DNA from 2 places in the Paenarthrobacter sp. NPDC089322 genome. Region 1 is predicted to be linked to the other one. Evidence: riboswitches for the same ligand, from Rfam matches in the RefSeq annotation. Region 1 holds a riboswitch; the other holds the start of a gene.
What was found. A riboswitch is a leader RNA that binds a small molecule or an ion and turns the genes downstream of it on or off. The one in region 1 is predicted to bind thiamine pyrophosphate.
Positions count from the first base shown of each region.

Region 2: another riboswitch for thiamine pyrophosphate. It lies ahead of thiC (phosphomethylpyrimidine synthase ThiC); the one in region 1 lies ahead of thiD (bifunctional hydroxymethylpyrimidine kinase/phosphomethylpyrimidine kinase).

Region 1 is NZ_JBFBGW010000002.1:353,507-356,728, reverse strand. It holds gene AB0N65_RS03710 (Rne/Rng family ribonuclease) at 1-899, shown strand, start outside; TPP riboswitch at 1,109-1,207, shown strand; gene thiD (bifunctional hydroxymethylpyrimidine kinase/phosphomethylpyrimidine kinase) at 1,198-2,718, shown strand; gene rplU (50S ribosomal protein L21) at 3,098-3,222, shown strand, end outside.
Region 2 is NZ_JBFBGW010000003.1:348,726-351,947, reverse strand. It holds gene AB0N65_RS05575 (VOC family protein) at 1-29, opposite strand, end outside; gene AB0N65_RS05570 (amidohydrolase family protein) at 106-1,188, opposite strand; TPP riboswitch at 1,263-1,370, shown strand; gene thiC (phosphomethylpyrimidine synthase ThiC) at 1,364-3,222, shown strand, end outside.

The sequences.
Region 1 (3,222 bases):
TGCTTGAGGTGTTCGGGGAGCAGTGCGAGCACTGTGCCGGCCGTGGCGTCGTAACCCATGACGAACCCGTGGAACACCGCCGCGCAAACACCGTGGCCGCCGAGCACCACCGTCCGCATGCGGAACCTCAACAACCCGCAGGCCGGACGGAACGCAAGCGTCGCCGCGGCAAGGGTGGCGGACAGGGCCCCGCAGAGTCTTCGACGCCGGTCCACACCTCTTCCGCTCCGCCGGCACCTACGGCAAGCGTTGAGGCCGTTGACCCGGTTCGCCAGGCCAAAGCCGAAGCAACCAGGGCCGCTTTGGCAACCATCGCCGCTGCGGCGCATGCGGCCCACCTGCACGACGACGAGATTCATCGCGCGGAGGAGCAAGCACGCGCTGCGGCCGGCCAGCAGCACGCCGATGCCGCTGGTGCAACCACAGGCAGTGCTAAATCATCGTCCGAGGCGGGCGGAGCGGACACTCCTGACTCCCATGAGGCAGGCGCCACCCGGCAAGGGCGGACCACTCCCGTCCTTCGCTTTGGCGGGGAAGAGGTTGCCCTGCCGTTCGTTGAGCACCACGAAGAGCCCGCAGCGAGCAAGCCGGCCATGAGCCTGGATCTTCTGGCCGAAGCATTCTCGCACCTCGGCGCACCCGCCCCGGAGGAAGAGGCTTCTCGTCCTGCCGGGTCCGAGGCCGCATCGCCGTCCCGGGGGCGCCGCGGACGCAGGAACCGAAGCGCGAGCAGGGCACAGGGCGCCGCCAACGAGACGAGCGTTGAGCACCACGAGGTAGCAGCCTCCGCGGCGGGTGGGTCATCGCACGAGGCCAAGGCCCCCGGGGAACCCGTCAAGAAGACTGTGGCGGAAGAGCCCATCATCCTCGGGGTCGGAGTACCCGCTTCCGAACTCTAGCCCGGAAATTAAGCACGTGGCTAAGAAGCGCACGTGTGGCATGGGAGCCAGAACAGAAGGGCCCCGCGTTCACCGCTCACTGCGGCGAACGCGGGGCCTTTTGCCGTGCGGACAAGCCGGGAGGCGGCTCCGGCCGATTTGCCGCCGGTCACATCCGGACCCGAACGGTGTATGGGTTGCAGGGCGCCATTGCTTCCCGGCTAGGCTTGGAGGTTGACACGGGGTGCCGGGCGAAGGGCCGGGCTGAGATCCAGACCCGTTGAACCTGTCCGGTTAGCACCGGCGAAGGGATGTCCTGATGACTTCATCGTCGTTTTCTCCTGTCTACCCCCTGGCTGCCGTGGGCCGGCCCCATCCCCGGGTGCTCAGCATTGCCGGCTCTGATCCCTCGGGCGGCGCCGGCATCCAGGCGGATCTCAAGAGCATCGCTGCCCATGGCGGCTATGGCATGGCGGCGATCACGGCGCTCACGGCGCAGAACACCCTGGGTGTCACCGCGGTGCACGTGCCACCCGTGGAGTTCCTTCGTCAGCAATTGCTTGCCATCAGCAGCGACGTCGCCATCGATGCCGTCAAGATCGGGATGCTGGGTGACGCGGCTGTTGTCCACGAAGTCCGCACCTGGCTCGAAGAGGTACGTCCCGCCGTCGTGGTTGTTGACCCGGTGATGGTGGCCACCAGCGGCGACCGCCTCCTGCGGGAATCTGCCGAGGCCGCATTGCGGACGCTCCTGCCGTTGGCTGACCTGATCACTCCCAACCTTCCCGAATTGGCCATGCTGCTCGGGGAGTCCGAGGCCGGAGACTGGGCCTCGGCGCTCGACCAGGGGAAACGGCTCGCAGCTGAATGCGGCACCACGGTTTTGGTGAAGGGAGGACATCTTGCAGGCGGCGAATGCCCTGATGCCTTGATCAATACAAGCGGACTCTTGCGGCAGGACGTGATAGAGGTGGCCGGTCCCCGCGTGGCGACGGTCAACAGCCACGGTACCGGTTGCTCGCTCTCTTCCGCGCTGGCTACGGTCCAAGCCCGGACAGGTGACTGGGAAGCTTCCTTGCGCGAGGTGAAGCCATGGCTGCTGCAGGCCCTCACGACGGCGGACCGGCTGGAAGTCGGCAGCGGCAGCGGACCGATCAATCACTTCCACCACCTCACCGACACCTTGCGGCCCGGCGACTTCGCGGCGCGGCTGTGGCAGGAAGCGACGCCGGAACTGGAGGCCATCTACGGCCTGCCCTTTATTCAAGGACTGCAGTCGGGCGCTCTTCCGGAAAGCGGGTTCAACTACTATCTTGCCCAGGACGCCATCTACCTCAACGGCTATTCGAGGGTCCTGGCGAGGGCTGCAGCACTTGCCCCGACGGAGGAAGAGCAGTTGTTCTGGGCACGGTCGTCACAGCAATGCCTGGAAGTGGAGTCGGAACTGCACAGGAACTGGCTGAGTACCCGCCAGGCTTCCACCCGGACAGGACCGGTCACCAAGTCGTATGTTGATCATCTCGTGGCATCGTCGGCCGCGGGCAGTTACGCGGTACTGCTGGCAGCGATCCTGCCGTGCTACTGGTTGTACGCAGAGGTAGGCCAGGAACTCCACGCAGCCTATGTGGCTGCCGGCGCGTCCAGCGACCACCCGTATGCCGAGTGGCTCAAGACCTACGCCGACGAGGACTTTGCCGCGGCAACCAGGAAAGCCATCGACTTCACGGACGTCGCTGCACGCATGGCTTCCGGCGCCGAGCGCGCTGCGATGGTGGAGGCCTTCGCGCAATCCTGCCGTTACGAAACAGCCTTCTTTGACGCACCCAGGTTGTACGCCTGAGGTTCAGGCTCGAAGGAAGCATTGCCCGTTCCGTTGTCCGTTGCCGCGCGTCGTTTCGCAGATCCCGTCATGCGGGTCCGGGCGCTGTAAGCTGTAGGGGCACGGTGCCGGGCGAGCCCCTTTCAAGCTGGTGACAAACGTCACTTGGCGGCCTCCAGGCCCGGCCTCATTTGCAGCTGAAGGTCAAACTAGCGTAATCTTGATCTTCGGTGCTTACGCCAACACTTGGGTTATGCCCCTTGGAATTGTTCATGGGATGACTCGCGGGCTTCGATCCGAAGTCCACGGCGTTGAGGCACAGCGCGAATCAGGCCCGAATTCCGGTTCAAGGTTCCGCACGCAAATTTAGTAAGAAACGTCGAGAGAAGTGAGTACCCAAGTGGTGTACGCGATTGTCCGCGCAGGCGGCCGCCAAGAAAAAGTTTCCGTTGGAGACTACGTAACGCTGAACCGCGTCCCCGGTGGAGCCGGCAGCACGCTTGAGCTGCCCGCCTTGCTCCTGGT
Region 2 (3,222 bases), on a different contig from region 1:
AGGAGGTCTTGGTTGCGTTGGGTGGTCATGGTGGTGCTCCCTCAATGAAGTGGCCGCTTATCAGCGCTGCTACACCATTAAATTACTTGAAGCTTCAATTTATTCCTAGCGGATGATGTTCCCTCTCAGGACCACATGCTTGAGCCTGCCCACGGTCTCCAGTTCCAGTCGGGGATCCTCTGAGCAAACCACGACGTCGGCACTCGCACCCTCGCTGATGCCGTCGGCTCCCAGCCAGGCGCGGGCCCGCCACGCAGCAGCGTCCAGGACAGCGCCCGGCGGCAGGCCGGCGTCGTGCAGTTCCTTGAGCTCATCAGCGATCCTGCCATGCGCAATGACGCTCCCCGCATCCGTCCCTGCGTAGATGGTGACACCGGCTTCGAAAGCCTCCACAACCCGCTCACGCCGGCGCTCCCATAAGCGCAGCATGTGGGAGGCGTAGCCAGGGAACTTCGGTTGGGCCTGGGCAGCGATGTCCGGGAAAGTCGCGATGTTGATGAGCGTGGGAACGATCGGCACCGATTCCTCCACGAGCCGGGGAATGTGCCGTGGCAAGAGGCCTGTGGCGTGCTCGATGCAATCGATTCCGGCGTCGAGCATGTCGTCGATCGTGTCCTCGGCGAAGCAGTGGGCCGTAACGCGGGCGCCTTCGTCGTGGGCGGCGGAGACTGCATCCTTGACGAGGTTCTTCGGAAAGGAGGGCGCAAGGTCACCGGCATCGCGGTCGATCCAGTCGCCGACGAGCTTGACCCAGCCGTCGCCGTCGCGGGCTTCCTTCCGGACGGTCTCCACGAGCTCCTCCGGGCCAATCTCATGGCCAAGGCCGCGGAGGTAGCGCTTGCTCCGGGCAATATGGCGACCCGAGCGAATGAGCCGGGGCAAGTCGGAACGCTGCTGGATCCAGCGCGTGTCGCTGGGCGACCCCGCATCCCTGATCAGCAATGTCCCGGCTTGGAGGTCGGCCCGGGCCTGGGCGAGAGCCGTCTGCTCGTCCACTGCCCCGCCTACACCGAGTCCCACATGGCAATGGGCATCAACAAAGCCGGGAAGGACCCAGCCATCCACCACGGTGTCCGGGGTGGCTGTTGGTCGCTCAAAGGTCAGGGTTCCGTCGACGGACCATAGGCCACGCAGCTCCCGGTCCGCCGACACGAGCACGGGCCCGCTGAACTCGATGATGTTTGCCACGGAAAAAATCCTAGCGCCGGGACCCCGCCGCGCCTGTATGACTGGGAGCCCGCGGGCAGCTGTGGTAGCTTCGTCTACGACCACACGGGGGCCCCTGCAGGGGCTGAGATCGGACTGATGCAGTCTGCGACCGTTGAACCTGTCCGGGTAATGCCGGCGAAGGAAGTGAGTATCCTTGAGCACCACAGAAACACAGCACAGCCCTGCCCAAAACACGGCAAACCCTTCCGGGTACCAGGCTGTTACCCAATCCTTGAAATCGCATTCGCTGGCGTACGTGGAGGACCGCGAGACGGGCATACGCGTCCCCGTCACGGAAATCGCGCTGGAGCCCTCGCCCAACGGCCAAGCCAACGCGCCGTTGCAGGTCTACAGAACAGCGGGGCCGGGCAGCGACCCGGTCATGGGCCTCGAACCGTTCCGCGCGGCCTGGATTGAAGCCCGCGGGGACACAGAGGCCTATTCGGGCAGGGAACGGAACCTGCTCGACGACGGTAAGTCCGCCGTCCGCCGGGGAGCAGCCTCTGCGGAGTGGAAGGGCACGCAGCCGGTGCCCCGCCGCGCCGTCGAAGGCAGGACCGTCACGCAGATGCACTACGCGAAGAAGGGCATTGTGACCCCCGAGATGCAGTTCGTGGCCCTTCGGGAAAACTGCGACGTGGAACTGGTCCGAAGCGAGGTGGCCGCCGGACGTGCAATCATCCCCAGCAACATCAACCACCCCGAATCCGAACCGATGATCATCGGCAAGGCATTCCTGGTGAAGATCAACGCCAACATCGGGAACTCGGCCGTCACAAGCTCCATCGCCGAGGAAGTGGACAAGCTGCAGTGGGCAACGCAGTGGGGTGCTGACACCGTCATGGACCTCTCCACCGGCGACGACATCCACACCACGCGGGAGTGGATCATCCGCAACTCCCCCGTCCCGATCGGCACGGTGCCTATCTACCAGGCATTGGAGAAGGTCAATGGTGAGGCCAACAAGCTGACCTGGGAGATCTTCCGGGACACCGTGATCGAGCAATGTGAACAAGGCGTGGACTATATGACCATCCACGCCGGTGTCCTGCTCAGGTACGTGCCGCTGACCGCCAACCGTGTGACAGGGATCGTCTCCCGGGGCGGTTCGATCATGGCGGGATGGTGCCTTGCCCATCACGAGGAAAACTTCCTCTACACGCATTTTGACGAACTCTGCGAGATCTTCGCGAAGTACGATGTCGCCTTCTCACTCGGAGACGGCCTGCGTCCGGGCGCCACGGCCGATGCCAACGATGCCGCCCAGTTCGCGGAGCTGGACACGCTCGCCGAGCTGACGCAGCGGGCATGGGAGTTCGACGTGCAGGTCATGGTTGAAGGGCCGGGGCACATTCCGTTCCACCTCGTCCGCGAAAACGTGGAGCGTCAACAGGAACTCTGCAAGGGTGCCCCCTTCTACACCCTGGGCCCGTTGGTCACGGACGTTGCTCCCGGCTACGACCACATCACCTCGGCCATTGGCGCCACGGAAATCGCACGCTACGGCACCGCCATGCTCTGTTACGTGACACCGAAAGAACACCTTGGCCTGCCGAACAAGGACGACGTAAAAACAGGCGTGATCACCTACAAGATCGCGGCGCACGCAGCCGACCTCGCCAAGGGCCACCCGGGGGCGCACGAACGCGACGACGCACTCTCCAAAGCCAGGTTCGAATTCCGATGGCGTGACCAGTTCGCGCTCTCCCTTGACCCGGTGACCGCGGAAGCCTTCCACGACGAAACCCTGCCCGCCGAACCGGCAAAGACCGCGCACTTCTGCTCCATGTGCGGACCCAAATTCTGCTCCATGCGCATTAGCCAGGACATCCGGGACGAGTACGGCTCAGCCGAAGCACAGGCCGCGATCGCCGGAATGTACAACGGCATGCGTGAAAAGAGTGAGGAATTCCTGGCGTCGGGCGGAAAGGTCTACTTGCCGGAGCTCCGGATGCCGGTAACCACGCAGCAGGGTGTAACCGGCCTGAACGAACCGGGGCGGAATCAGGCAGG